3 regions of the Rossellomorea sp. ABR4_004 genome follow, and region 1 is predicted to be linked to each of the others. Evidence: riboswitches for the same ligand, from Rfam matches in the RefSeq annotation. Region 1 holds a riboswitch; each other region holds the start of a gene.
The links. A riboswitch is a leader RNA that binds a small molecule or an ion and turns the genes downstream of it on or off. The one in region 1 is predicted to bind S-adenosylmethionine.
Positions count from the first base shown of each region.

Region 2: linked by a shared signal. The riboswitch ahead of ACXAF2_RS00920 (YezD family protein) and the one ahead of ACXAF2_RS08200 (methionine ABC transporter ATP-binding protein) in region 1 are both predicted to bind S-adenosylmethionine.
Region 3: linked by a shared signal. The riboswitch ahead of ACXAF2_RS09540 (methionine ABC transporter ATP-binding protein) and the one ahead of ACXAF2_RS08200 (methionine ABC transporter ATP-binding protein) in region 1 are both predicted to bind S-adenosylmethionine.

Region 1 is NZ_JBSWVM010000001.1:1,545,828-1,556,193, reverse strand. Features, by position in the region: gene ACXAF2_RS08240 (SDR family NAD(P)-dependent oxidoreductase) at 1-692, shown strand, start outside; gene ACXAF2_RS08235 (ArsR/SmtB family transcription factor) at 725-1,027, shown strand; gene ACXAF2_RS08230 (arsenate reductase family protein) at 1,145-1,501, shown strand; gene gcvH (glycine cleavage system protein GcvH) at 1,630-2,013, shown strand; gene ACXAF2_RS08220 (YusG family protein) at 2,112-2,348, shown strand; gene ACXAF2_RS08215 (toprim domain-containing protein) at 2,531-2,890, shown strand; gene ACXAF2_RS08210 (thioredoxin family protein) at 2,896-3,210, shown strand; gene ACXAF2_RS08205 (SCP2 sterol-binding domain-containing protein) at 3,489-3,839, shown strand; SAM riboswitch class I at 3,950-4,056, shown strand; gene ACXAF2_RS08200 (methionine ABC transporter ATP-binding protein) at 4,206-5,228, shown strand; gene ACXAF2_RS08195 (methionine ABC transporter permease) at 5,225-5,893, shown strand; gene ACXAF2_RS08190 (MetQ/NlpA family ABC transporter substrate-binding protein) at 5,909-6,730, shown strand; gene ACXAF2_RS08185 (carboxymuconolactone decarboxylase family protein) at 6,869-7,234, shown strand; gene ACXAF2_RS08180 (YuzK family famiily protein) at 8,148-8,294, shown strand; gene sufC (Fe-S cluster assembly ATPase SufC) at 8,633-9,418, shown strand; gene sufD (Fe-S cluster assembly protein SufD) at 9,436-10,366, shown strand, end outside.
Region 2 is NZ_JBSWVM010000001.1:157,418-167,783, forward strand. Features, by position in the region: gene cysC (adenylyl-sulfate kinase) at 1-118, opposite strand, end outside; gene sat (sulfate adenylyltransferase) at 132-1,277, opposite strand; gene ACXAF2_RS00910 (inorganic phosphate transporter) at 1,319-2,380, opposite strand; gene ACXAF2_RS00915 (phosphoadenylyl-sulfate reductase) at 2,399-3,097, opposite strand; gene ACXAF2_RS00920 (YezD family protein) at 3,198-3,353, opposite strand; SAM riboswitch class I at 3,440-3,545, opposite strand; gene ACXAF2_RS00925 (MaoC/PaaZ C-terminal domain-containing protein) at 3,710-4,111, opposite strand; gene ACXAF2_RS00930 (MaoC family dehydratase N-terminal domain-containing protein) at 4,108-4,557, opposite strand; gene fabG (3-oxoacyl-ACP reductase FabG) at 4,579-5,337, opposite strand; gene ACXAF2_RS00940 (acyl-CoA dehydrogenase family protein) at 5,358-6,533, opposite strand; gene ACXAF2_RS00945 (quinone oxidoreductase family protein) at 6,579-7,553, opposite strand; gene ACXAF2_RS00950 (enoyl-CoA hydratase/isomerase family protein) at 7,565-8,341, opposite strand; gene ACXAF2_RS00955 (phosphotransferase family protein) at 8,365-9,441, opposite strand; gene ACXAF2_RS00960 (acyl-CoA thioesterase) at 9,457-9,873, opposite strand; gene ACXAF2_RS00965 (TetR/AcrR family transcriptional regulator) at 9,952-10,366, opposite strand, start outside.
Region 3 is NZ_JBSWVM010000001.1:1,853,180-1,863,545, forward strand. Features, by position in the region: gene ACXAF2_RS09525 (HEAT repeat domain-containing protein) at 1-198, shown strand, start outside; gene ACXAF2_RS09530 (MetQ/NlpA family ABC transporter substrate-binding protein) at 293-1,075, opposite strand; gene ACXAF2_RS09535 (methionine ABC transporter permease) at 1,136-1,801, opposite strand; gene ACXAF2_RS09540 (methionine ABC transporter ATP-binding protein) at 1,791-2,804, opposite strand; SAM riboswitch class I at 2,877-2,982, opposite strand; gene chbG (chitin disaccharide deacetylase) at 3,439-4,134, opposite strand; gene ACXAF2_RS09550 (GntR family transcriptional regulator) at 4,155-4,880, opposite strand; gene ACXAF2_RS09555 (6-phospho-beta-glucosidase) at 5,100-6,407, shown strand; gene celB (PTS cellobiose transporter subunit IIC) at 6,431-7,723, shown strand; gene ACXAF2_RS09565 (PTS sugar transporter subunit IIA) at 7,720-8,040, shown strand; gene ACXAF2_RS09570 (PTS sugar transporter subunit IIB) at 8,053-8,358, shown strand; gene ACXAF2_RS09575 (DUF2922 domain-containing protein) at 8,458-8,676, opposite strand; gene ACXAF2_RS09580 (DUF1659 domain-containing protein) at 8,717-8,935, opposite strand; gene ACXAF2_RS09585 (Glu/Leu/Phe/Val family dehydrogenase) at 9,064-10,366, opposite strand, start outside.

The sequences.
Region 1 (10,366 bases):
TTCTTGTAGCAAGAAGTGAGGAGAAACTTCGTACTCTATCAAAAGAAATAGAAAGTAAGTACGGTGTGAAATCCTATGTCATACCATCAGACCTTTCCAAACCAGGAGCATCTGAAACGTTATATGAAGAAGTCAAAGCAAAAGGGATCCACGTTGATTTCCTAATCAATAATGCAGGCTTCGGTTTGTTTGGTGAATTCGATCAAACAGTGCTCTCAAAAGAGCTGGACATGATTCAAGTGAATATTACTGCCCTTACCGAGCTAAGTAAGTATTTTGGAAAAGAAATGGTAAACGAAAAACGTGGACAAATCCTAAATGTAGCATCAACAGCCGCATTCCAGCCGGGTCCGTTAATGGCCGTTTACTATGCTACAAAAGCGTATGTCCTTTCATTCTCAGAAGCTCTGGCGAATGAATGGGGACCACACGGAGTGAAAGTGACCGCTTTGTGTCCCGGAGCTACCCAAACGGGATTCAGCGATGCAGCTGACCTGCAGTCTTCAAAACTATTTCAGTCTGATGTGATGAGTGTCGAAGAAGTGGTAGAAGAGGGGTATTACCAAATGATGACGAAGAACAAAACCGTTATCATCCCGGGTTTTAAAAACAGAATGCTGACTCAATCCGTTCGATTTATGCCGAGGAAATTGGTCGCAAATATTGTTCGTAAAGTACAAGAACGGGTATAATTGTATGTGAATGAGTTTGAAGGGAGAAGACTATGGGTCAAAAAGCAATCGATACATTTCGTGCTTGCATTCCATTATTCCAAGCACTGAGTGATCCTTATCGTCAGGACATAATATTACTTCTTGCCGAACAAGAACCTCTTACGGTCAATCAAATAACTGAAAATCTAACATTATCGCGCCCTGCTGTTTCTCACCATCTAAAGATCCTGAGAGATCAGCAATTAGTGTCACTAGAGCAAAAGGGCACGCAGCGCTTCTATTCTCTTGAATTGGAAAATGCAACCGTCCTTCTGAAGGAACTGGTTGAGACGGTTGAAAAACAATGTGAGTAATGTTTCACAAAAGAAGGATAATAATGAATATTGTCGAATGTAGAGATAGATTCGTGCAATACAGAATGCTGGATGGAGCCTTGCTTCATCCAGATCATAGTGAAAGGTGGTGGAATGATGTCATTGACTTTTTATTCTTATCCCAAGTGTGGTACATGCCGCAAAGCAAAGAAGTGGCTGGAAGATCAAGATTTAGCAATGAATGAAATACATATTGTGGAAAACCCGCCGTCAAAAGAAGAGCTCAAAAGCCTATATGAAAAGAGTGAGTTATCTCTTAAAAAGTTCTTCAATACAAGTGGTAAAAAGTATCGTGAACTAGGCTTGAAGGATAAAGTGAACTCTGCTTCTGATGAGGAATTATTAGAAATTCTTTCCTCAGACGGGATGCTGATCAAGCGTCCAATTACAACAGATGGAAACAAGGTGACAGTAGGTTTCAAGGAAGAAACCTTTGAAGAAACCTGGAAGTAAAAAGAGGTCTGCGATTACCAAATCATGGACAATGAAAAAGTTTCATTATTCGCGCTTAGTTTTCTTGCTTTTTCAATGAAAAGTGTGTCAATATTAGGTTGTATAACTAGCATTTGGAGGGATAGAGAATGAGTACACCGAAAGAACTTCGTTATTCAGAAGAACATGAGTGGGTCAAGGTTGAAGGGGAAAATGTACGCGTAGGAATCACATCATTTGCACAATCTGAACTGGGCGATATCGTATTCGTTGAGTTACCAGAGGTTGGAGATGAGATCAAAGCGGACGAGCCATTCGGTAGTGTTGAATCGGTTAAAACCGTTTCTGAGCTATATGCACCTGTATCTGGTAAGGTGGTAGAAGTGAATGAAGAGCTATCAGATAGCCCTGAATTCGTGAACGAATCACCTTATGAAAAAGCATGGATGATCGTTGTTGAACCTTCAGATGCTGGAGAAGTAGACAAGCTTATGACAGCTGAACAGTATGACGAAATGATTAATGAAGGGTAATTTGTTCCATGCACCTTGAGAATTTCTCAAGGTGTTTTGTTTTTTATTTTGGGTACCATATAAGTAGACGTTTTTTCACATAGAAAGGATGAATACCAATGGTACTTGAGCCTAGGAAATTAGATGTAACCAATAGAGTGACAGGAAAACTTAAAGATGGTGAAGTAGAATTATATTTGGATAATCAGCCGATCGGCAGAATGGCTTTGCCTCTTGACGGAATAACCATGGAGCCGAACTTTGAAGCAAGAGAAAATAAAATATATCAAAACTATACCTCCACAGAAGGCGATCAAGCAAGATATACCGATTGTGATGAGGGTGGCTGGTGTTAGAAAGGCTCGTGGTGCCAGATTCATTTGCGAATCTGGCACCATTTGTATAAATTAGATGGTTTATGCAAACCGCTTGCACTTTTTTTTATAAACATGAGAAAATATAAGTAGAAAGTGGACATCATCTCTTGTTATTTGAATATACTATCGTAATCTTATTTATGAAAGATAAGGTGATGATCATGATGGAACTTGACGAAAAAGTAATCATTGTCGAAGGGACAACGGACAAACGAAAAGTAAGAGATATCATTAAAGAACCGATTGAAATTATTTGTACAAACGGGACCATTAGCATTACGAAAATGGACGAACTCATTGATGCTTTATTGGAAAGGGATGTCTATATATTAGTAGATGCTGATGATGCAGGGGAAAAACTACGTAAGCAATTTAAACGTGAGTTTCCTGAAGCTGAACATTTGTATATTGATCGAATGTACAAGGAAGTGGCCGCAGCTCCGGAGTATCACCTCGCATCCGTTCTTATTGGAGCTAATATAGACGTTCATAAAGAATTTTTAGGAAAAAGGATGATCTAGTTTTGATTGAGGTAAGTAGTACCGAAATTTTAAAACAATCGATAGAAGACCATGCGTTCGAAGCTGTTTATTTATATACACCGATGTGTGGTACCTGTCAGGTTGCAAGCAAGATGATTGACGTCGTGGAGAAGCTTCCACAATCCTTTCATTTTTCGAAGGCAAACCTGAATTACTTGCCCCAATTTGCAGAAGAGCAATCCATCGAAAGTGTACCCTGTCTACTTTTATTTAAAGATGGCGTTGAACAGGAAAGGATTTATGCTTTTCAATCCGTACCATTTTTATATGAAACCCTAAACAAGACGGTGGATAGTTAAAGGGATAAGAGACCTTTTGGGAGAAGGTCTTTTTTATTTGTCTACATTCACCTATTTCTTCATGAAATCCAATTATAGAACGATTTTCTTTCTACATACGAAGACATATTTCTCGGGAAATGTTGCGAATGACATCATTTTTTGACTGGTTATCATCCAAATTCTTACTGTTCGACAAATTAGATGGATCTGTTCAAAACATGTCGAGAAAGTATAAGAGGGGAAAATACCTAAAAGTGGAATTGTAATTATATAGAAGTTTCACTGGGAGGGTATTCATGCGAATAAATTTAGAGGAATTAGTAGATCAATGTCATTCAAGGTATCACTTACGACTCTTATTTCCAGATAGCCCGTTTATTCTTCAGTTTGATTGTGGAAAAAAATTGTACGGTATTTCGATTTCGAGCAAGGGGTGCACAGTGTTGGATGATTTGAATAGGGAGGCTCATTTCGTCATTGAAGGAATGGAGGAAACAGTGGTTTCATTACTAACAGGAGAAGAGCGCTTGTCTCAGCTGATTGAGGAGGGGTCCCTGGAAGTAAGGGGAGGATATCGCCCGCTCTTATTTGTGGAGTCGGTTCTTTGGCTAACAAGATCCAGAGAAAAAGAGCCCGTTGAAGTTTAAACATCAAGCAGAAAAAAATAATTGACACACTCTATATCCGGTGATAGAATCTCTCTTGTAGCAAATTTTCAGAGTCTTTAACTATTCAAATAATTTAATAATATACTTTACTCTTATTTAGAGAGGTGGAGGGACGTGCCCTATGAAGCCCGGCAACCGTCAATGAAAATTGAAATGGTGCCAATTCACTCAAAGCATTTGCTTTGAAAGATGAGAGAAAGGATAGTCCTATATGATTATGCCTTTCTGCTTATCGCAGGAAGGCATTTTTTTGCTTTTAGAAAAAGGAGCAGGAAACATCAGGTAAGTACAACTATAATTCTGATTAAACAGGTCGTTTTACTCCGAAAGAAGGTGGCATACAACATGATTACCATTTCAGATGTGAAGAAAATATATCAATCCAAATCGGGTCCGATCTCAGCCGTTGATGGGGTCAACATTGATATTGCCCAAGGAGAAATTTTTGGGGTGATTGGCTATAGTGGGGCAGGTAAGAGTACGCTGATCCGGATGCTTAATGGTCTTGAAGTTCCTACAGATGGGATAGTGGACGTGAATGGTCAAATCGTTTCCCAGGTAAAGGGGAAAAAACTGAGGGAAGCAAGACAGTCAATAGGCATGATTTTTCAACACTTTAATCTCCTCTGGTCTCGTACTGTAATAGAAAATATCCAGTTCCCATTAGAAATTGCTGGAGTATCAAAGAAAGAGAGAGTTCAAAGAGCTAATGAATTATTGAAGCTTGTAGGTTTGGAAGGCAGAGGAGATGCCTATCCGTCTCAACTGAGCGGCGGACAGAAACAACGAGTGGGGATTGCAAGATCCCTTGCTAACAATCCCGATGTCCTTCTATGTGATGAGGCTACTTCCGCTTTAGATCCACAAACAACCGATTCCATCCTTGATTTATTGGTGGATATTAATAAACGCTTAGGGCTGACGATTGTCCTGATCACTCATGAAATGCACGTGATCCAGAAGATCTGTCACCGTGTTGCAGTCATGGAACAGGGAAAAGTCGTGGAACTCGGGGGTGTATTGGAAGTGTTCAGAAATCCACAAGAGCAAGTGACAAAGCGTTTCGTAAGAGAAGTCTCGGAGGTAAAGGAAACGGGTGAAACCATTGATCACTTACTGACCCAATATCCTAATGGAAAAGTGCTCAAATTTACTTTTGTAGGTGAATCAACTGAGCAGCCGCTCATCACCACGCTGATAAGGAAGTTTGATTTAGGCGTAAACATCCTGCAAGGACAAATCTCCCAAACCCAAAAAGGTGCCTATGGAACGTTATTTGTTCACCTTGATGGGGATGAACAAACCATTAACGATGCATTGGCGTTTGCTCATACGCAACTGGTTCAAGTGGAGGTGTTGAGAGGGTGATTGAAAATTTATTTCCAAATGTAGATTGGGAGAAGATGTGGGAAGCAACTCTCGAAACCCTGTATATGACCGGGATGTCTGTATTGATTACCTTTGTACTCGGAATGATCCTTGGGATTTTACTCTTCCTTACTTCCAAAGAAAATCTATGGGATAACAAACTGACATATACGATAACAAGTGCAGTCGTAAATGTGTTCAGATCGATTCCATTCATTATATTGATCGTGCTGTTAATTCCGTTCACCAAGTTTTTATTGGACACAATCCGTGGAGCGAATGCAGCTCTGCCCGCACTGATCATCGGGGCTGCTCCATTTTACGCCCGCATGGTAGAAATAGCTTTAAGAGAAGTGAACAAAGGCGTCATCGAGGCAGCGAAAGCGATGGGGGCGAAGACGAGCACAATTATATGGAAGGTACTCATACCTGAATCCATGCCGGCTTTGATTTCAGGGATTACGGTGACAGCCATAGCCCTTGTTGGATACACGGCAATGGCAGGGGTCATCGGAGCAGGAGGACTTGGTAACTTAGCTTATTTAGACGGCTTCCAACGAAGCAGGGAAGACGTGACGATCGCCGCAACCATTATGATTTTACTCATTGTGTTTGCAATTCAGATATTGGGTGATTTCTTTACAAATAAATTAGATAAACGATAAAAGGAGAGAAATTTAATGAAAAAATGGGTAGCAGGAGTTATAGCAGCAACAAGTATTTTTGGTTTGGCAGCATGTGGGGGCGGCTCAGGCTCTGGAAATGACGAAAAGGAATTGGTAGTAGGAGCTTCTAATATTCCACATGCTGAAATCCTTGAAAAAGTGAAGCCTGTTTTAGAAGAGAAAGGGATCGACTTGCAAATTGAAACGTATCAAGACTATATCCTCCCTAATAAAGATCTGGATAATGGAGACATTGACGCAAACTATTTCCAAACCACACCTTATATGGATTTGCAAATAAAGGAAAATGATTACGATTTTGTCAATGCAGGTGGAATTCATATTGAGCCGATCGGTGTTTATTCTAAAAAATACAAATCTCTCGAGGAGCTTCCTGAAGGCGCTACGATCTTAATGAGTAACTCTGTATCGGATCATGGACGTATCCTTACATTATTAGAGAAAAAAGGCCTCATCACGTTAAAGGATGGGGTGGAAAATACGCAAGCCCAACTTGAAGACATTAAAGAAAACCCTAGAAACCTTCAATTTGATTATGAGTACGAAGCAGCCCTTCTCCCACAAATGTATGAAAATGAAGAAGGGGACGCGGTTGTCATAAATTCTAACTATGCCATTGATGCAGGATTGAAGCCTCTTGAAGATTCAATTGCCATTGAAGATAGTAACTCTCCTTATGTGAATGTGATTGCAGTTAACAAAGGGGATGAAAGCAAAGAGGAAGTAAAAGCTCTAGTGGAAGCTTTGCGTTCGAAAGAAATCCAGGACTTCATTAATGAAGAATGGGATGGCGCGGTTGTGCCGGTAAGTGAATAAAGTGTGCAAACCCGATTCTGTCACTGTACAGAATCGGGTTTTTCATTGAAAGGTCTACCCAAACTTTTTAACATAATCATATCCTGATTGGTTCATACTATTTTCGATGAATCTATTTCAGAAATGGAGCTGATTGAAATGCAGATGGAACCAAGAAATACAACAGAAGCTGCCCTTCATGATTATAAAATGGGACTTGGAATCTTCACTGAAAAAATGCCTGAGCTTGCCGAACAGTATAATACATTCACTGAGCACTGCTTTAGAGAAGGAGTTCTTTCTAAAAAAGAAAAGCAGTTGATCGCATTAGGAATCAGTCTTTATTCCCAGGATGAATATTGCATCATCTACCACACAAAAGGATGCCTTGATCAAGGATGTTCAGAAGAAGAAATCCTTGAAGCAATCGGAGTAACAGCTGCATTTGGAGGCGGAGCGGTCATGAGTCAGGCTGTCACATTAATCCAGCAATCGATTCAGGATTTGAATCAGTTAAAGCAATAAGTGAACGATAAAATCAAGGGGGAGAAATCCTCCTTGATTTTTTGAAGAAATTTGATGGTTCAACAACCAAACTTCTATTTGTAGTAGAAGAGGTAAAGTTCTTTATTGGATCTATTCAATAGGTTCTATTCGTAAAGTTTTTTATTTATTAACATGAATCTGAGAGGGCTCTGTCAACCAGTTTATGTTAGATGGTGAGGGGAACTGCTCCGCTTGCAGCTAGCGTTCGGCCAAGCCTCCTCAGCTTAGCCGAACGGGGTCTCGGCACGCCCGTACTTCTGCAGGAGTCTGCGCAGTTCCCTCACCATCTTTAATGGAATTTTCATGACAGAGCTTCAAGGTGTGCAATAAAACAAGGCAATAGAAAAATTCTTCTTCCTTAAAAGGAAAATCAATCTCTACTTACCTTACATAAGATTGTTTACTAAAATTCTTGTTTTAATGGTTTTCCATTAAGGGTTCATGCTCAGAAAGTTTATTCTCGCTGCAGGATGATCGACTCCTGCGGGAATAGCTGGACAGGTGAGACCCCGGAGGCGCAGCCGAGGAGGCTCACCGCCAGCCCCGGGGAAAGCGAGCATCCTGTAGCGGAAATCAACTATTGCTTTCTCCTCTACAATAGCAACAAACTTTACGAAAATAGCCTTCCAAAAATGAATTCTTATTCAAAAAGATAAATTTTTATTAATATAGCTATTAATTGGCAGTATAATGGCGGAATTTTGTGAAAACTTAAAGGTAACCCCTTGAGGTTAGGGTGAAAAGGATGAATTTAAGAAAAAATGACCCTATACTGGTTTTGTCTTGTGAGCGAGGGGGTAGTATAGTTGTAAAGTAATTAAAAACCTGAAAGGAATGATTCATTATCGACTCTCTTGAGAGTATCTCGTACACAAGTGAAATGGAAAAAGCAATGCATGGAGCCCATGGGATTGGTTATGAGGTGTACAAACGAAAGCATGATGTCAGAATGCAAGTAGAGAAAAGAAGAGAGCAGGAATATAAGGAAAGCAGAAGAATGATTGCGGCACTTGATCGTAAGGTGCATGCTAATATATAATAAGGAAGAAAAAAGGAAACCAGTGTAGAGGATGCACTGGTTTTTTATTGTTATGCAATCAACGTTAATCCTCAATAAGCGGACATTCTCATACGTTTCACTTTATATCAGTATCGGTATGTTCCCAATGGCAATAAACCGGACAAGAAATCCCTACATCTTTCCTTTATTTTAAGCTAACAATAGAAAAGGATTATCTTGTCAAGTTTACACTATCTGTATAGTTGAAAAAGTTGATTATAGCTTTTATTTGTTATAAGATTAGAATGAGAATAAATTGAGAATGATTAAAGAATTTAATTCTTAAATTCATTATAAAGTCACGGAGGTAAATACACATGGCAGGTTCTACTTTAACAATTAAAGATCTTCATGTTGAGATTGAAGGAAAGGAAATCCTGAAAGGGGTTAACCTTGAAATTAAAGGTGGCGAGATCCACGCAGTAATGGGACCAAATGGTACAGGTAAATCTACTTTATCTTCTGCTATCATGGGTCATCCAAAGTATGAAGTGACAAAAGGAAGCATTCACTTTGACGGTGAAGATGTGCTTGAAATGGAAGTGGATGAGCGCGCTCGCGTAGGTCTATTCCTTGCAATGCAGTATCCAAGCGAAATCAACGGTGTAACAAATGCAGACTTCTTACGTTCAGCAATCAACAGCCGTCGCGAAGAAGGCGAAGAGATTTCTCTTATGAAATTCATCCGCAAAATGGATTCCGAAATGGAATACCTGGAAATGGATCCGGATATGGCACAGCGTTACTTAAATGAAGGATTCTCTGGTGGAGAGAAGAAGCGTAATGAAATCCTTCAATTAATGATGTTACAACCTAAGATTGCCATTCTTGACGAGATTGACTCTGGTCTTGATATCGATGCCCTTAAAGTTGTATCAAAAGGAATCAATAAAATGCGCGGTGAGGATTTCGGTTGCTTGATCATCACTCACTATCAGCGTCTTCTTAACTACATCACTCCTGATCATGTTCACGTTATGATGCAAGGACGCATTGTGAAATCAGGCGGGGAAGAATTAGCTCAACGCCTTGAAGCAGAAGGATATGACTGGATTAAAGAAGAGTTAGGAATCAAAGACGAAACTGTTGGCCAAGAAGCGTAAGTGTTAGGGGGATGAAAATGACTGTAGAAACGAAACTACCAGTAGAACAGGACTATGTCAGCTCCTACTCAAAACAACTCGGAGAGCCCGAATGGTTAACGACCCTTCGCACAGATGCCTTTGATAAAGTAAAGGATCTAAGTCTTCCAGTTGCTGATAAAACGAAAATCACGAATTGGAATTTTACTCAATTCCAAAAGCATACAGTGGAAAGTGATACGTTCTCATCATTGAGTGAGCTGCCGGATGAAGCAAAAGAATTAGTTGATATAGAAAGCAATGACCAAAGTCTTTATATTCAACGAAATAATACACCTGCTTTTCTTTCTCTTTCAAACGAATTAAAAGACAATGGTGTTATTTTTACGGATATTTTTACAGCTGTAAAAGAACACGGTGAGCTTGTACAGAAGTATTTCATGACTGAAGGTGTGAAAACGGATGAACACAAGCTTACAGCCCTTCATGCAGCATTGATGAATGGGGGAGTGTTCCTTTACATTCCAAAAAATGTGGAATTGACTCAACCGATTCAAGCGGTTTACGTTCATGACAATGCAGAAGTAGCGATGTTCAACCACGTATTAGTGGTGGCTGAAGATAACAGCTCTGTAACGTATGTTGAAAACTACATTTCTACAACAAATGTTGAAAACGGCGTATACAACATCATTACTGAAGTTTTGGCAAACAATAATGCTAAAGTGGAATACGGTGCTGTGGATAATTTAGCAAGCGGATTAACAACGTATGTTAACCGTCGTGGAATCGCACAAAGAGATGCTCGCATCGAGTGGGCTCTTGGATTAATGAACGATGGAGACACTGTTTCAGAAAACGTGACGAATCTTATGGGTGATGGCTCATATGGTGATACAAAAACCGTTGTCGTTGGACGCGGAAAACAGAAACAAAACTTCACAACGAAGGTTGTTCACTTCGGTAAAA
Region 2 (10,366 bases), 1.4 Mb from region 1:
CTGAAGCGGATAAACCCGTGAACCATAATATAAAGCTTTGATGTCCATTTTTTTTTCGTCTCTCCTGTTTCGTTACTGCAGTTTCATGCCATACGATGTTTCCTGTTTTTTCATTCAACCCCGTACCCTCCTTAAGTCGTATGTCCAGCTTCTTGTTTTAGACCTCTAATCAACACTTCGATTACTTCAGGGCGACTGAACGTTGAAGGGGGAACTTCCCCGTTGCGGAGCATCCCTCTCACTTTTGTCCCTGATAAAATAACGTGGTCGGTCTTATTATGAGGACATGTTTTCGTAGTCGCCATCCCTTCGCATCTCTCACAGTAAAAACTATGCTCAAAGCGGAGAGGGGTAATCCCTATCTCACCTTCACTGAACTGATCAAATATTTTCTGGGCATCATACGTTCCATAATAATCCCCAACACCTGCATGATCTCTTCCGACTATAAAATGCGTGCATCCATAATTTTTTCGTACCAGTGCATGGAAGATGGCTTCCCTTGGACCCGCGTACCTCATGGCAGCAGGGAATACTCCTAAAAACACACGATCTTTAGGGTAGTAGTTTTGTAACAGAACTTCATAACTCTCCATTCTGATGCCCGCTGAGATATCATCCGCCTTTGTTTCGCCAACCAATGGATTTAAGAAGAGTGCATCAACGGTTTCCAATGCCGTTTTCTGAATATACTCGTGGGCCCTGTGAACAGGATTTCTCGTTTGAAATCCGACAATCGTTTTCCATCCCTTTTCCTTAAACAACTTTCTGGTTTGGCTTGGGTCAAATGTATACTCGGTGAAAGGTTTGGAAATACGTTTAATAAGACTGACCTTCCCACCTACATACACATCTCCCCGTTGGAATAACTTCTTGACACCTGGATGATCCGCGTCGGTCGTTCCGTATACGAGAAGAGCTTCTTTCTGTTTATCTGGTTCATAAATATCCTCTACTTCAATGAGTCCATAGGTTTCTCCCTTATAAACAAGACGGCTCTTAAAGCCTTTCTTTACGTCTCCTGTTTTTTCTTTTGCAATGGGCAGGGTAATCGGGATGCTCCACACATTGCCATTTCCCAATCGTAACGTTTCCACCACTTGTTGATAATCTACTTCGGTCAAGAATCCACTTATTGGGCTGTAAGCACCTATTCCAATGAGTTCCAAATCACTTAACGCGGTTTCGTCTAAAGGAATCTCATGGAGAATATCCTCATAAGGTTCTTCTGGTAAATATGATTGAACAAGCTTTCCTCCGTGGGGCTGTAAACTCATCATTTATCCTCCTTAACATATTGTTTTAATCGGAATTAAGATTAAATTCCGCCTCCGTCTTCGTGAACCGATCGCCTTTCTTCATTGATCACTCGCATGAGGGATAATGCTCCCACAGTAGCGATAATGACGCTTATTGGAACCACGATCGAATACATATCGCTATCGATCACGAGCTTTACCAAAAAATAAGAAATACTGAGTGATATCAAGGGGGAGACCACCCAAATTTTGACGATTTTTTTGACAATTTTCTTTTGTAGCATATGTTTTCCGTTCTTCGCCATCCCGAGGCCGATGATAGAGGACGAAGTAACCTGAGTCAGCGGGATCGGTAATCCATACAGTGAGCTCACCATCACAAGGATCGCTCCTGTAGAGGAAATGACAATTCCTTCGGCTTTTGAATAGTGTGTAATTTTTTTCCCGTTTGTTTCCACTACTTTTTTCCCCAGTAAGACAGCTCCGAGGGCAACGAATAAACCTCCCAGCCAAATCCCCCGCGAGGGAGACATTAATCCCGCCCCCACTAATGGACCGATGGCGTTGGCTACATTATTCATCCCTGCCGAAAAGGCTTCAAAGAACCCTGTGATGATCAAAAGGTATGCAAGCCACCTTTTTTCAAAATGGAAACCGCGCTTTTCAAGCTTTACTAAACCTATACCGAATACCCACGTCACACCGAAGGCAATGATCGGGACAATCACCCAGAATGACATAATCGTTAAAAGTGACTTCACATAAAGAACTTGATATGCGACTCCGACTCCTACAACCGCTCCGACCGTTACTTCACTTGTAGACAGCGGGATCCCGATCACATTTGCCAGAAACAAGGAAATGGTGGCGGATAACAAAATGATGACCACGATTTTGATGGAGAGTACATGTTGAGGGATAATCCCTGAACTTATGGTTTTCACTACTTCTCCACCACCTAATACCGCCCCGCTCAGGACACCGGCTGCGCAGATCCATAATGCAACCCTGATGTTCTTTATGGCTCCTGCTCCATACGCAACACCCATCGATGCTGCCGCTCCACTGGCACCAATGTTCATAGCGAAAAACAAACTTATGATCAGGGCGAATACTTCAATCAAAGAATGTCACCTCTTCTAATGCAGACCGCATTCGGTTTTCCCTTTTCCTTTCCATCTTCCGGAGCGGAGATCATTGATGTCTATGGCTTTCGTTGTACAATGAAAGCATCCGATACTTGGATACCCCTGATCATGAAGTGGATTATAGGATAGGTTATGTTTATGGACATACCTCCAAATCTCTTTCCAGGTCCAGTGAATCAAAGGGCAAATCTTAACCGATTGAAACTTATCATCTTTATTGATGAATTCAACCCCACTTCTTGTCGGTGATTGCTCCCTTCTTAATCCTGAAATCCAGGCATTTCCTTTGGTTAAGGTTTCTTTTAAAGGATCGAGCTTTCGAATCTGACAGCATTTGTTCGGATTTCGCTCCCACAACTTATCACCATATGTTTCTGCTTGCTCTTGGATCGTCAATTCAGGCTTTTTCATATGAATGGTGATACCAGGATACTTCTCCTTCACCTTTTCAATCGTTTCGTAAGTTTCTTTGAAATGAACACCCGTATCAAGAAATACGATGGTTGCTTCAGGTTGTACCTTGGTTAAGAGGTCGATTAATACGATCCCTTCTATCCCAAAACTGCATGCATATACAACACTTTTACCATAATGTTCATACGTCCACTCAAGTACGTTTACCGCTCCTTTATAGACCGGATCAATTTCAAATTGGACCGATGGTTTTTTCCAAGTTTGATAGGTTAACATGATACACCCCTTTCCCGCTCATCCAAACAAAAAGAGGCAATAACAAGATAATAGGGATTTCCTTTATCTGTGTTATGCGCCTCTAGTTTGTCTAGTCAGCTTATTTAATTCGCACTTTCTCGTTTTTCTCCAATTGAATGACTTTACCGTCCTGCACCACGATAGTAATTGACCCGAAACTCATCGTCTTCAACATCGAAGTGATCTTCTCCACTACTACATCATACTGTGCTTCTTGATTATTTTCTTTAGTCACATGATTCCCCCAATTTTCATCTTATCCAGAAAAATCATGAATGAAAAAAACAACCTTCCATTTTGGAAAGTTGTTCAGGTAAGGATACCTTATCTTCCAAAATGACTTCACATTTTGCTGGAATTAGCACCTTACATAACGTAGGTTGCTGGGCTTCGCGGGGCCAGATCCCTCCACCACTCTGGATAAGAGTTATTAATTTTAATATTCTAAATAATATCACATTCTGCCGGGAAGTCAACCCGAGTTTTTCTATCGGATTTAAGTCTTTTGACTTATTTTTCTTGGAAATCTTTCATTCTCTTTATTTCTATTCGCTTTATGAAAGCTATAGGACACTATTTTGACAAGGATGATTAAAATAATTGAAATATCAATTTACCGTCAATCACTTTCTTCTGGTCCTGATTGACGGCAAAAACGTTAAAATGCAAATGATCCTCCTGTTTTTCTGATACTTCTGCACTCAATGTAATGACATCGTCCAAAAAAACCATCCCTTTAAAGCGGACGGTATACTCTTTGATAAATCCTTCTTCATAATGATCACTAAAAAGCTTGGAGACATTACCCATTGACCACATGCCATGGGCAATGACACCTGGAAGACCCAATTTATGTGCCTCATCATCGATCGTATGAATGGGGTTATAATCCCCAGATGCGCCTGCGTATTTGATTAAGTCGATTCTCGAGACTGGAGCTAATTCAACAATGGGAAGCCTTTCACCAATATTAAAGGATGATAGTTTAGTCATTTTCCCAACCTCTCTCTGACCGCTTCAGTGATAATGACGATCGCTTCGGAGGTGAAAATCCTATTCCCTCCTGAGTCTTCCCCTATATCTTCTATTACAAGAAAGCCAAGTGTTCCACCCGAACCTTTCCGCTCATAGTAATCTTTTATCTCTGTATAACACTGAATACATTCCCCGACCTTCAGTGGTCTTTCATAATGAAACGATTGTTCCCCATGAATTAATCCGACGTTAGGTAAATGAAAACCTTCAATCGTTCCATAGTCGAACACTCGTGGAAAAGTAGGGGGAGCAATATTCCCCCTGTATCTGGACCTTTTTCCTGCTGCTACATCCACATATATGGGATGTGGATCACCGATGGCTTCGGCAAACTTATGAACCGCTCCTTTTTCTACACAATTTTCTATGGAAGTTGAGCGTTTACCGATATAAGATTGAAACATATCCTTCACCTCTTTCCCCCATTAGGCTTTTGGCCCTCCAGCTACGTAGAGGATTTGTCCATTAACGAATGACGATCTTGCATCCGCAAAAAACGCCACTGCATTCGCTATATCTTCCGGTTGCCCGCTTCTTCCTACCGGAATGCCTTGAAGACTCGCTTCCACCAGTTGTTCAAAGGTTATTCCGATCCGTTTTGCCGTTTCTCTAGTCATTTCCGTTTCGATAAATCCTGGGGCGACAGCATTGGTCGTAATACCCAGAGGACCAAGCTCTATAGCCAGAGTTTTCGTTAAACCTTGAAGACCTGCTTTAGCCGTAGCGTAATTTGCCTGTCCCCGGTTACCGAGTGCAGAGGTAGAAGAGATATTAATAATTCGGCCATATCCGATCTTCACCATATATCCTTGCGCTGCTTTCGCTACGTTAAATGATCCTTTCAAATGCACATCCATGACCGTTTGCCAATCTGTATCAGTCATTTTAAACAGCAGGTTATCTCTGATGACTCCTGCATTGTTGACGACAATATCAACGGAGCCGAAAGTTTCAAAGACTTCGTTTATGGCCTCTTCTACCTCCTGGGATTCTACTACATTCGCAACCTTTGTATATAGCTCATATTCGCTCAATTCCTCACTGACTTCCAAAAGTGCTTTTTCATTCACGTCAAGGATGGCAACTCTTGCCCCTTCTAGAGCAAAAAGCTTGGCAATCGCTTTACCGATCCCCCTGCTCCCGCCTGTTACTAAAGCTACTTTCCCTCTGAATCGTTCACCCATTCACATTACCTCCCTATCCTTTAAACAAATTGGCCCACTTTCACATGCCCTTTTAATAGATTCCGTGAGATGATCAGTCTTTGAATTTCATCAGTACCATCATAAATCCGCCACAATCTTGCTTCACGGTACCAGCGTTCGATGGGAAGCTCTCTTGTGTAGCCCATCCCTCCGTGAATTTGAAGGACCCGATCCACTACCCGATTGCCCATGTTGGATCCGTACAGCTTGGCAATCGATGCAACATGGCGATTATCTTCTCCTTGATCCAGTGTGAATGCTGCATTTAGCACAAGCCATCTGGCAGCTTCGATTTCCACGGCAGAATCAGCGATCTGCCATTGAATCGCCTGTCGATCCGCTATTGGCTTTCCAAATGTCTCCCTTTCCTTGGAATAATCAATCGCCATTTGCAGTAAACGTTCTGCTGCGCCTACCGCTTGTGCACCCACAATCCAGCGTGCGAACCCGATCCATTCCAGGCCAAGATTGTAGCCACCATCGATTTCACCCAGAATATTTTCTTCAGGCACACGCACATCATCAAAAAACAGACTGGCAGGCCCCCATTCCCCCATGGTATGAATGTATTCAGATGTCCAACCCATGCTTCGATCAGCAATAAAACAGGTTACTCCGTCCCGACCCGTTCTACGATGCTTTTCCTTATCAGTCACCGCCATGACCATGACAAAGTCTGCTTCATTTCCGCCCGTAATAAAGGTTTTTTCACCATTTAACACCCACTCATTTCCATCCTTCACTGCGGTCATCCGGATGTTTTGGGTATCGGACCCGGCTCCCGGTTCCGTCATGGCGAAGCAGGACTTTTTCTCTCCATTTATCGTGGGAAGCAAATAGGTTTTTTTCTGTTCTTCGTTAGCATAGTATAGAATGTTATCTGCATAACCACCGAAACTGAAAGGCACAAAGGTTTTGGAGATTTCCATATAAACAATCGCCATCATCATTTGCCCGAGATCCGCTCCGCCGTACTCTTCTGGTGTATTGATTCCCCAGAACCCCGCTTCCTTTGCTTTTAACTGCAGCTCATTTCTTTTCTCCGGGGAAAGACTTGGTTTTCCTTCCCGTTCATTTCTTAGCACTTCATTTTCTAATGGTATTAGTTCTCTCTCAACAAATTTACGGATCGTTTTTTGGATCATCCTTTGTTCATCTGATAACCTTAAGTTCATCCAGATTCCCCCCTATAAGATGGATCGTATACTAACCAGCTAGTATTATGGCTGCAGGATTACCTTTCCTACCGTTTTTCTTGCTTGCATGAGTGTATGAACCTTAGCTGCATCCTTTAAAGGAAATACATGACCAACCGTTACTTTCAATTCCCCTGACGCGACATAATGAAAGATTTCATGAAGGGTTTTCTGCGTTAGTTCAGCATCTCTCATAAGAGGAGGCAGGAAGAACCCAATAACAGACTGATTCTTTGCCATCAAAGAAGAAGGATAAAACCTGCTCTGCTCCCCGCTTGCTACTCCGTATATGACCATTCTTCCGAAATAATCGAGACATTTTAACGTTTTATAGAAAATATCACCGCCAGCCATCTCCAATGCCAGATTTACACCCTTTCCATTTGTAGCTTCTAAGACATCTGCTTCCCAGCCATCTAGAGTGTAGTTGACTAATACGTCTGCCCCCATGTCCCCAGCAAGACGTAATTTTTCTTCTGTACTTGCCGTAGCGATGATCTTACCTGCTCCAAAACGTTTTGCCAGTTGGACGGCAAGCAACCCAACTCCACCAGCCGCTGCATGAATCAGAACGTTTTCTCCCTGCTGCAACCTACCTAAAGTTTTTAATATATGATAGGCACTTAATCCTTGAACAGGTATGGCGGCCGCTTCTTTGAAATCCAATCCATATGGGAGCGGAATCACCGAACGCTCATCTGTAATGGCAAATTCTGCATAACCTCCGGAATCCATCATGGCTACAACACGGTCTCCCTTTCTTACTCTCGTCACATCTTCTCCCACTTTCTTGACGATTCCCGCCACTTCAGAACCCGGAATATATGGTAGTGGAGTTTTTACCACATATTGACCTTCCCGTCTTGCTGTATCAGCATAATTGACTGCTGCTGCTTGAACTTCAATAAGGACTTCTCTCCCTCGTGGCGCAGGAACATCTATATCCACATTTTCTAATACATTAGGGCTTCCAAACTCTCTGAACTGAATGGCTTTCATCCTGATCCCTCCTATTTTCCCGTAAAAGTTGGCATTCTTTTGTCTTTAAATGCTGAAACTCCCTCAGCATGATCTTCAGTTGAAATCATCATGGTTTGTGTGATTCGTTCTTGTTCGAGTATTTCATGCAATGATGTGGTGAATGAACGATCAATCATTTTCTTCATCATTCCATATGCTTTACTCGGCCCCAAGGCTAACTCTCCGGCCCAATCAGTTGTTTCCTCTTCAAGTCTTTCAGATGGGACAATACGGTTTACCACACCTAAGTTATACATTCTTCCGGCAGCCACAGGTTCTCCTGAAAAGAAGAATTCTTTCGCTAAATGTGGACCGATGATGCGTGGAAGAAAATACGACCCTCCGCCATCAGATATAAGACCTACTTTAGAGAAGCTTAAAGCAAATTGACTATCTTCTGAAGCGATAATCAAATCGCAGGCCAGGGCTAAATTAAATCCGGCACCTGCTGCAAAGCCGTGTACCGAGGCGATGACCGGTTTATCTAATTCTTTTATTGCTTTAATGCAATTATTTAATATCCCGATGTGTTCATAGACTTCAGTTGATGTGGCGCTCCCCATCGTTTTCACGTCGCCGCCTGCAGAAAAGGCCCTCCCGGCACCGCGAATCACAATGACTCTGATTTCCTGATTATGTTCTGCCTGCTCCAGTGCTTCAACGATTCCCGTAAGCATGCTCTCATCAAAAGAATTCAAGCTATCAGGTCTGCTTAATGTCAATGTAAGCACCCGGTCAGTGGTTTCTATTAGTAAAGAGGATTTCATCGTTTTCGTTCATCTCCTTGTATTTATTCCTGGCGATCGAATGCAGCTTGGTTTCCAAGTGTGATCAAAGATTCCGCAAACCGATCAAATTGAGAAAATCGTGAATCTCTCGTTTGCCCCATCTTAAAGCGGTAATAGATTTGTTGCACAATGACTGCGAGCTTAAAATATGCAAAAGATAAATAAAAATGGATATTGTTCACGTCTCTGCCGCTTTTCCTGGCATATTCTTCGATAAATTGCCTTCTGCTGTAAAAACCGTCCATGATCGTTATTGGAGGCTTCCCAAGACCGAATTTTAATAACTCTGGATCATCATTCTGTATCCAATACCCCATAGCGACACCTAAATCTGCAAGAGGATCGCCGACGGTCGCCATCTCCCAGTCAAATAACCCCACCATTGATTTCAGGTCAGATGAAAACATGGCATTGTTTAATTTAAAATCATAATGAATGATGGTCGATTCAGCATTAGCTGGAACATTCTTTATCAACCAGTTTGTCAGCTGATCGACTTCGCGGATCTCACTTGTTTTGGCACGCTCGTAACGTTTGATCCATCCGAATACTTGTCTTTCCATAAAATGTTCGGGCTTGCTGATTTCATGAAGAGTTGTTTTTCGGTGATCAATGGAATGAAGTTCAACCAGTTTAGAAACCATTTCCTCCGATATTTTCCTGCACACATCTGATGTCACATGGAGATGCGGGGGAAATGAAGTATCAAATACTTCACCCTTTTTTCTCTCCATGATAAAAAATGGGCTGCCTACGATCCTTTCATCATCAGAAAATACATATGGCTCCGGTGTAACCCCGAATAATGGTTGAATTTCTGAAAGGATCCTATATTCTCTTTTCATATCGTGGGCCTTCGGGGCGACGGGTCCTAATGGAGGGCGTCTCAGTACACCTTCCCATTCACCCATTTTAAGTAGATACGTAAGATTTGAGTGTCCCGCAGAAAATTGTTTAATTGAAAGCTCTTCATGAAGGAAGTGAGGGAAATGCTCATTCAAAAAGCTTTTTAGATTGGTGGCATTCAGCTCTTCTCCTTCTCGCACCGATACCGTTTCATACCCTGTTTTTTCAGACATCTTACCCCTCCAACATTAAGAATATTCAGTTTTTTCTGAGTGCAGATGCGTGTTTAACTGCGCCTTTAACAACTCAGGGATCATTTTGCTTTGCTGCTCAAGGAAATCAAAATAAACGATAACCGCATTTCCCTTTGCGATCAATTGATGGGTGTTCGCACATAAGATATCATGCTCTAACTGAAAGCTCTTTGATCCAATTTTTGATAGATAGGTGGTGATCTTCAGCTCTTGATTAAAATACCCTTGTGATACAAAGTCGCATTTGGTAGAAGCCAGAATAAAACGCCAGTCTTTCACATCCATATCAAATCCGAGTGATTGAAAGAATTTAATTCTTGCTTCTTCTAAATAAACAAAATAAGTTGTATTGTTGATATGACCTAATGCATCCGTTTCGCAAAATCTACTCGTTACCGTAATGGTTTCCATTAGTCCGCCATCTCCCTATATAAATACTAACCAGTTGGTATGTTGATTCAAAAGGAAACCCTGTAGATGATTTCCCTTTTACGCTGTCTCAATCCCTTTTAATACCATATTCACAAAAGTCCGGGCAATTTCTTGATCGGATTTCGCACCATCAGGCTTATACCATTGATAGCTCCAATTCATCATACCGAGAATTCCAAAAGCTACAATCGAAACGTCAAAGTCCTCATGAAAGTCTCCGTTCTTCCTACCTTCTTTCAGGAGAGTTTCAATATTATAGCGATACATATCCCGCTTAGGCTCAATGGCATCCAGACTTTCCTTGCTCAAGTGTCTCATTTCTCTAAAAAACACTTTCGCACTGGCCCCTTGCTCTTTGATGTCCAGAATGGAAAGATGGACTATATCATAAAGTTTTTCCATGTAGCTCTTCCGCTCATCGCCAAGAACTTTATCCTGTTTAGATAATAAGCCATCAATATAGCGCATGTGA
Region 3 (10,366 bases), 310 kb from region 1:
TATGTCAACTGCATCATGAATGGGATCGATCATCCGAAACTTCCACAGTGGAGAAGTTTCATTGAAGACGTGGAACACCAATCAATGAAAGAGCAACCACTCCTCGTTCCACAGCCCGTCCAAAACGGAGACAAAATCGGACGCAACGACCCTTGCCCATGCGGCAGCGGTAAAAAATATAAGAAGTGCTGCCTATAAATTAAGGGACGGACCTCCGCATTCTGCGGAAGCCCGTCCCTATCGCTTTTCTATATTAAAAATTTCGATTAGAGGTCCGTCCCTCTACTTCACTCTACTCCATCCACTCAGGCTTACCAAAGCCTTTGAATTCTTCGTCGATGATTTTCTCGAATTCTTCTGCTTCGACGACTGCTTTGATGTCTTTCGCCAGCTGTGAATCAACGTCCTTCGTATTGACAACCACTCGGTTTCGATACTGATCAGGCATGTTTTCCAGCTGAAGTGCATCAAGTAAGTCCATGTCGGCTGCAAGTGCGTAGTTCCCTGGAACCGCAGACAGATCAACACTGTCAACGGCTCTTGGAAGCTGTGCTGCTTCGATCGGTTTGAACTGCAGGTTTTTCACGTTTTCCGCAATGTCTTTTTCTGACACAGTCAATGGATCTGTATCCGGTTTTAACGTGATCAGCTTAGCATCCTCCAGAATCTGAAACGCCCGTGCTGCGTTCGTCGGATCGTTTGGAATCGCAATGGCGCTGCCTTCTTTGATGTCTTCAATCGAATCAAACTTCTGTGAGTAGATCCCCATTGGCGCCGTTGGTACGACAATCACTTCGGATAAATCCATGGTATGCTGTTTCGCGAAGGTTTCCATGTAGATCTTATGCTGGAAAAGGTTCGCATCCAGATCTCCCTGGGCCAGTGCGTTGTTCGGCTGGATGTAATCACTGAACTCCTTCACTTCCACCGTATATCCTTTTTCTTCAAGTCCTGGCTTGATCGCTTTTGTCACCATATCACTGTAAGGCCCGGATGTGGCTCCGATGGTTACCTCTTTTTTATCTTCCGCGCTTGAACTTGCTTCGTCCCCGCCGCAAGCTGCAAGAATGCTCATTGTTACTGCTAATGCTACGAATAAAATCCATTTTTTCACTTGTTGTTCCCCCTAAAGTAGTTATCGTTTATCGACTAATCGTGCAAACACATCACCCGTATACTGGATGAGCTGAACCAAACAAATTAAAATGACGACGGTTGTGATCATCACGGTATTGTCATAACGGTAGTATCCGAAGCGAATCGCCAGGTCCCCCACTCCACCTCCACCAACGATGCCGGCCATAGCTGAATAGGCAACTAAACTGATCGTTGTAATCGTAATTGCTTGAATCACCGCTGGACGAGCTTCCGGTAACAGCACGTCCTTGATGATCATCCAAGGGCTTGCCCCCACTGAAACCGAAGCTTCAATGACACCCTTATCAATCTCACGTAAAGACGTTTCTACCATTCTCGCAAAAAACGGAATTCCCGCAACAGAGAGTGATACGGATGCTGCCGTCGGTCCAATCGTGGTTCCGGTCAATAGTTTGGTTAACGGTAAGAGTGCGACTAATAAAATGATGAACGGAACCGACCGCACCATATTGACGACAAATCCAACGACCTTTTTGATCAAACTATTTTGTAAAAACAAGCCTTTATCTGTTACGAAAAGAAGAATCCCTAGTGGTAATCCCACTAAAATCGCAACTCCCAGTGAAATCCCCACCATATACACCGTTTCAAAAAAGGCTTTATTCAATTCTGGTAAAATGACAGTCAATGAATCAGGCAGCATTCTCAAGCACCTCCAAGCTCTGCGTCTTCAGCGTGATGAACCGGATCGCGGCTTCGATTTCTTCATGGGAGCCGATCAGTTCCATGATAAAAATCCCCAGTGGCACTTCCTGAATATATTCGATCTTGCCGTGCAGGATATTGCCCCGCACTTTGTATTTCTGGAACACTTCCGATACGACGCTTTCCTCTGCGATCGATCCTTTGAATTGGATTTTGATCAGTTTTCCTTTCCTTGATTCCACGAGGTGCGGCGGGAGTTCAAATTGAAGGATCGTTTCAATGAATTGCTTTGTTAAAGGCTGCTTCGGTTCGGCAAACAGGTCGTATACCGGACCTTCCTCCACGATTTTCCCGTCCTGCATCACGGCCATCCGGTCGCATATCTCTTTCACGACTTCCATCTCGTGGGTAATGAGCACGATCGTCAAACCCAGTTCTTTGTTGATTTTTTTCAAGAGTTTCAAGATCGATTTCGTCGTATTCGGATCGAGTGCGGAAGTCGCTTCATCGCAAAGTAATACGGATGGGTTATTCGCAAGGGCTCTAGCAATCCCGACTCTCTGCTTTTGTCCTCCGCTGAGCTGGGCCGGGTAGGCGTCCGCTTTATCTGAAAGACCGACCATCTCAAGGAGCTCGACGACCCTGGGCTTGATTTTCGCTTTCGGTACACTAGCCGCTTTCAAGGCAAAGGCCAGATTGTCAAACACCGTTTTGGATTTGATCAAGTGAAAATGTTGAAAGATCATGCTCGTCTTTTGGCGGGCGAGTCTTAATTGTTTGGACGTGAGCTTTGTAAAATCCTGTCCATCAATGATGATTTCTCCCGATGTAGGGGTTTCTAATAGATTCAGGCAACGAATGAGTGAACTCTTCCCCGCTCCACTGTATCCGACGATTCCAAAGATTTCACCCTTATCGATCTTTACGGAAACATTATCGACACCGACCACCGTTTGCTTCTTTGTACTGTAGGTTTTAACTAGATTTCGAATCTCGATCAACGTGCACACCCCTTTTTTAATCCAATAAAAAAATGCCTCTTTCAACTGAAAGAAGCATCGCCTGTTTATCTCGACTTATCTCTCAGAATGAAATCATTCTGCAGGAATTAGCACCGTTCCAATACTGGAGGTTGCCGGACGTCATAGGGCCTGATCCCTCGGTCACTCTGGATAATTGAAAGTATGTAATTTTCTAAATTTTTATCTTATAGAGGATAATACTGGGGATATGAATGGAAGTCAATAGGGAATTTTTCAGTCGTTCTTATGTAAGCGTTATCTTAATTGGTGCACTAGGGTAGGGATTTTTTTGGGTGGGAAGAAATTGGGTTTGGACTGGTGGTGATAATTATCTATTTTTTTACAGTTGATAATATATTCTAAAGTCGATAATAAACCTCTCTCACCCTATCAATCCATGTATTTCACATGAATTTCAGATAAAATTCTCCTTAACACCATCTCAAAGGCTCAAAAACCATACATACTATCCCAAAACATTCCTTCCCACCTCCAAACGAGAGTAATTTCCATTACCAAAAGAAAAAGGCACTGCCTTCCATAGCAGCACCCCGATCATTTGTCATAACAACTCACAACAAATATTCTAATCTCTCAAACAATCAAACGAAAACTAGAACGTCCACTCCTTAATCCCCGTTAACACATCCAACTCCCTCAACCTCTGCTCACAATAAGACGAATTCCCTTTCAAGTATGTATCAACATAAGCCGGATGACACATAATCTCAAGCGTCTCACCTTCATCCCTGCTGTCCAATATCCTCTTCAATCCTTCAACCGACACTCCGTCACCATAAAAGTCCATCGAGAAACGATCGGTTAACACATTCATTGCTTCAAACTCATCACAGGGTACCTTCCGGACCGGAACCCCAAATCGCTCCGACAATCTCTTCACCACCGGGATCAAAGGCCGAAAGCTATGAACATGGTGATGACTGTCAATATGAGAAAGGGGCAAACCGAATGATAGAAATTTATCCACCTGAGCCTCCCACTCCATTTCAACCTCATCCACATTGATTTCTTTTTCTTCAAAAATCCTGCTGGTGTAACGGAAAAAATCTCTCTCATCCAGAAGAGATGGGACTCCGCCAGAAACCGGTCTCCCGCATGTCAGCGTTAAATGGATCCCAACCTGTAATTCCGGATAAACCTTCGCCAATTCCACCGCATGCAGAGTCCCCGGCATATTGACCAGCATCGTTGTTGAGTTGACAATTCCAAATCGGTGACTATCAACGATGCCGTAATTCACCCCCCGGCATAAACCAAAATCATCTGCATTGACGATCACGTTCCTCATAATCCCCCATCCCCTTTTCGCTAATAGGTTCTTTCTACAAGAAAGCTTGCTTTATCTCCTCTGAAGATCGCTTTGGAAAATTCAATCACCGATCCATCCTCAACATAAGCCGTCGTCTCGATCATAAAGCAAGGTGTCCCCTCAGGCACCTCAAGCTTTTCTGCCACTCGTTCATCTGCTAAAAATAACTCGATCGTTTCGACGGTTTTCTTAATTTTTATATCAAACTGTGTTTCCAGGAGCTTGTAAAGAGATCTTTCACATTCGTCTTTATCAAGCCCGGGCGTCTTGTACCAGGGCAGATAGGCCACCTCATATTGCAGTGGCAGCCCGTCTGAATAACGGATTCTCTCTAAACGATTGACTGGATCTCCATTCTTCAATTCCAACGCTTTTTCCACTGTTGATTCTGCCGGGATGACATTCATGCTTAGCACCTTGATCTTAGGTTTCTTACCTTGTAATCGCAGTTGCTCTGTGTAGTTGTCGATCGTCGAGGACAGGATTTGACTGACTTTCTCTTCTGCGACAAAGGTTCCTCTTCCTTGCTCACGATAAACGTATCCTTCAAGTGTCAGCTGCTGGAGCGCCGTCCGGATCGTTGTACGACTGACATTGAACTTTTCGCAAAACTCCGCCTCTGTCGGCAGTTTTGTATTCGGCGCGTATTCTTTATTTTTAATCATGTGGATGATTTCTTCTTTAACATGCGAATGCAAGGCCTTTGCTTCTTGTGTCTCTTTCATTCTGTTTCTCCCTTCCACTTTCTTCCTATATTTGTTATAACACATCCACGTTCAATTCTCTATTCCTAATCATTTTATCATAAAAATAATTTGTTATTACAAATAAATAAAAATTAGTCATAAAAGTTAAATTTGTCACTACAATATATAGACGAGCGAAAATTTGTATGATACATTATAAAAAAGAAATCGCTTTCAAAGTGAAGGGAGATCGACAGAATGTCATTAAAGGTAGTCATAATCGGAGGAGGATCAAGCTATACACCAGAAATTATCGAGGGGTTCATCCACCGATACACATCTTTTCCTGTCACGGACATAACGCTTGTAGACATCGAAGCAGGAAAAGAGAAGCTTGAGATTATCGGACAGTTTGCTCGTCGAATGATTCAAAAAGCAGGTGTGCCGATTGAATTGGAATGGACTCTTAACCGGCGTGATGCCTTGATAGGCGCTGATTTTGTGACAACACAAATCAGGGTAGGCGGCCTCTCAGCCAGGGAAAAAGATGAACGTATTCCGTTAAGTCATGGCGTCATCGGTCAGGAAACCAATGGAGCAGGCGGTATATTCAAGGCCTTGCGTACCATTCCGGTCCTAATGGAAATTTGTCATGACATCCAACAGATTTGTCCCCATGCATGGCTTATTAACTTTACCAACCCGGCAGGCATTGTTACGGAAGCCCTGCTGAAATACAGTACACATCATAAGGTCATCGGGGTGTGCAATATTCCTTTCAACATGAAGAACAGCGTGGCCGAGATGATGAATTGTTCTACAGATGAAGTACAAATTGAATTTGTAGGGATGAATCATTTTGTGTTTGGAAAAAGGGTTTGGGTCAATGGTCAGGATGTCACCGATCAAATTCTGCAAAAACTGATCCATCAAGAAGTGGATTACTCACCGGCCAACATCGTCTCCCTCGGATGGTCTAAGGAATTTTTACAAGCCTTGGGGATGCTTCCCAATCCTTATCATCAATACTACTTCCAACGGGACTCTGTGTTGGAAAAGGACCTTCAAGCTTATAGAGAAAACGGTACACGGGCAGAGGTTGTTCGAAAAGTTGAAAAAGAACTTTTCATACAATATATGAAAGAAGAGTTAAATGAAAAACCAAAAGAACTGGAAAATCGAGGAGGTGCCTACTACAGTGATGCTGCCTGCAGCCTCATGACGAGCATTTACAACAACTCAGGGGACATCCAAACCGTCAACACACTGAACAATGGAACCATCCCGGACCTGCCTCACGACGCTGTCATCGAAGTAAACGCCGTCATTACGGGGGACGGACCTCGGCCAATCGTCATTGGACCGCTTCCTTCATCAATTAAAGGGATCATCCAACAGATGAAAGCGTTCGAAGAGCTCGTCATTCAGGCAGCAATGTCCGGTGAGTACAATCATGTCTACCAGGCCATGGTAATGAATCCGCTAGTACAGAACGAAGGGGTAGCAAGACAACTAGTCGATGAATTATTGGAAGCTCACAAAGAGTTTTTACCGCAATTCAATTAATCTAGTAAATGGGGGAAAGAGAAATGAGTAAAGTAATGGGGTTTATGGAAAGCAAGTTTATGCCTATTGCAGGAAGAATCGGGTCCCAACGACATCTCGTTGCCATCCGTGATGGATTCGTTTCGATCATGCCGCTGATCATCGTGGGATCTTTGGCTGTTTTATTAAATAACCTGCCGATTGATGCCTTTCAAAATTTTATGGTTTCTGTATTCGGTGAAAGCTGGAAATCCGTTGGGGGGAATATGTGGAATGGGTCATTCGCCATCCTCGGACTGCTCGTCGCTGCATCCATCAGTTATCATTTAGCGAAGTCCTATCATATCGATGGGTTATCTGCAGCATTGGTATCGATCGCTTCACTCATCATCCTCACGCCGGTAACCGAAGACTGGGGGATTTCCTACGCCTGGACCGGAGCACAAGGGATATTCGTCGCCGTCATCACGTCCCTTCTTGTCACAGAATTATTCAAAGTGTTGATTCGTTCCAAGTTTACGATCAGTATGCCCGATGGTGTGCCAGAAGGTGTTGTAAAATCATTCAAAGCCCTGATTCCTGCAACGATTATCTTGATTCTTGTTGGACTTATTCAAGCTCTCTTAACTTCTTTTGCAGAAAAAAGCATCTTTGAAATCGTGTTCACCGTGGTTCAGGAACCACTGCAAGCTGTATCCAACTCACTGCCATCAGCCATAGTTGTAGCCTTCTTAAATCATTTCCTTTGGTTCTTCGGCTTACATGGCACGAACATATTAGGTCCGATCATCGAACCGATCTATCTACCGTTAATTGAGAAAAATCAGCAGCTCTTTGCAGACGGGATGAGTGCCTTCGACGTTCCTTACATTGTGACGAAGCCATTCTTCGATGCGTACGTGTACATGGGTGGATCCGGTACGACGATCGCCTTGATCATCGCCATCTTCCTTGTGGTGAAAACGAAGCATTACCGCACAGTCGGAAAACTGTCTGCTGCACCTGGAGTATTCAATATTAATGAACCGGTCATCTTTGGTCTTCCGATTGTGTTAAATCCGCTTATGTTTATCCCGTTTTTACTTGTACCTGTCGTATTGACCGTTACATCTTACCTGGCACTGAGCTTAGGAATTGTACCTAAAACCGTCGCGATTGTTCCTTGGACGACACCACCGATCATCAGTGGCTACCTGGTAACGGGCGGATCTTGGAGTGGAATCGTGCTACAACTTGTGAACCTGACAATCGCTACACTTATGTACATCCCATTCCTGCTTGCATCTGAACGTGCCCAATTAAAGAAAACATCTGAAACGAGTGATAAAATCGCATGAATGCTGAACAACAAATGACCTTAGAAGAAATATCTTTTCATATTATATTACATGCTGGAAACGCCCGGTCTTCCGCCATGGAAGCCTTGCAAGCCGCCAAGAAAAAACAATTCGAGACAGCAGAGGAAAAAATGGCCGAGGCAGCGAAAGAAGTACATCAAGCTCACCACTATCAAACTCAGTTACTTCAAAAAGAAGCAAGTGGTGACACACAGAATCCTACGATTCTATTGATCCACGCCCAGGATCATCTTATGAACGCCATCACCGTCAAAGAACTGGCCCAGGAAATCATCGAAATCCATCAAACCAAGTAAGGAGTGCTTCCTATGAATATCATGCTGGTCTGCTCGGCAGGAATGTCAACGAGTATGTTAGTCCAAAAAATGCGGAAAGCCGCTGAAGAAAAAGGCCTTGAAGCCACCATTAATGCTACATCTGAAGCTGACTTAAGTAATCACTTAGATACACTTGATGTGATTCTCATCGGCCCTCAAGTCCGCTACCTATCATCTAAAATCATTGAAAAAGCAGAGCCCCATCATATTAAGGTAGATGTGATCGATGGGATGTCTTATGGGATGATGAATGGTGAGAAAGTGTTGGAACAGGCTGTGAATTTGTTGGGGAAATAACATTTCCGAGATTGAGAGTGACCTGTAATGGGTCACTCTTTTTTAAGTTGCAGAACATAAAGAAAGTGTCCCCCAATTAAGGAGAACACTTTCATTCGATTACATCACATCATAATCCGTCACATTACGCTCGACTACCCGTGCTCCTTCCACACTCACAAACATCCCGTTCGAACTTCCAAACACATTGGTCGCGATCAGGTTATCCATCGCTGCTTTCACCGCCACCGTATCAATCGGCTCGATCGGGTCATTGATCGATAGCTTAGCTGACTTTCCCGTTTCGGTTGTAAATTCCAGTTCCAATACTTTTGCCATGATGCATCTACCTCCTTTCTATTAAAATATCGATCACCGTTTACTCGTTAATGTCGAAGGTTTCGACCTTCTCGATGTTGTTTAATCCCTTTGATGAAAGACTTGCCACGGATAAAGCCGCGCTGTTCATCTCATCTGCCGTTGCCAGTGCATTGATGTAGCTGTACGATTTGTACACAATCTTAGGATTCCCCTTCTCATCCAAGCCATCATTATAAGCCAGTCGTATTCTCGTAGATTTCAAATCCGCTGTTGCCATGTGCCTCACCTCCCTTCACCCTTTATATAGGGGATAAGGAGAGTGAAGGACACCCCCGTTTGAAAAAAAGAGGGACGGACCTCGACTCCTAGTACCAGCTCCTAGGAATGGAGGTCCGTCCCTTGTTCTTAATAAAGTTTCCCTTGCCTGTATAGGACCGTGGATAGTTTCATGACGGAGTGGATGTAGCAGTTCTGGCGCAGTGGGAATGGGTCGCCGAAGAATAGGGGCAGGACGGTGTCCATGGTTAATTTCATTTTGTCATAGAGGAGGTTGAATACTTCTTCCTCTGTGTAGAACTGTGTTTCCCGTCCTTGCAGCCATTCGAAGTAGGAGACGATCACCCCTCCGGCATTGGCCAGGATATCAGGGATGATAATGACTCCTTTATCACTTAAATAGTTATCCGCTTCCGTTGTGATTGGAGCATTGGCCCCTTCCACGATGATTCTTGCTTTCACCTTTTCTACATTATCCTTGTGCACCTGATCCTCTAACGCCGCCAGCATCAGAACGTCCACATCCAGGTACAGAACCTCTTCACGACCACGGACCTCAGCCTTCACGCCGATTTCCTTCAACTGTTCATCCTTCGTGGGGAGATCTCCTTTGTTCTTCATCGTAAACTCGACCAAAGCCGGAATATCAAGACCATCTGAGTTAAACAACGTCACATTCCGGTCACTCACCGCCACCACTTTATTCTGTAAATGAGTGGATTGATAGGCTTCAAGTGCCGCAACCGACCCTACATTCCCGAACCCCTGCACTGAAATCGTCAAGGGTCGGTCCTCGAAATCGAGAGCCGTTTTCGCAAAGACATTATCCGTCTTCGTTAATAGACTCTTCTGTTCCCTCACAAAATCATGAACGAGATAGCGGAATGTAAAAAACACACCCTTTCCCGTCGCCTCTCTCCGGCCCAACGATCCGCCGTTCACCACACTTTTCCCCGTAAAGCTCCCTCTATAAGGCATCCCCGGCCGGATGCTCTTGTACTCCGCCATCATCCAGTCCATTTCACGTTCCCCCGATCCCATGTCGGGAGCAGGAATATCTTTATCGGGTCCAAGGACATCGCTGAAATACTGGACATACTTCCTCGCGATCAGATGAAGCTCCTTCTCCGTATACTCACGGGGATTCAAAATGATCCCGCCTTTTCCTCCACCGAACGGAACATCATGAAGGGCATTCTTCAACGTCATCAAGGAAGCCAGATTAACAACCTCTTCCTCATTCACCGTCTCGTGAAAACGGATCCCTCCCTTATATGGACCCAGGGCATTATTATGCTGAACACGAAAAGCCGGGATCCTGACCACCTTCTCATCCTCCAACGGAATCCTCAAATACGATTTATGTACGTGGTTCGGTGTCGACAGAATGGACGTCAGCGACGTAAACGCTTTCTTTCTTGTCTCACCTTTC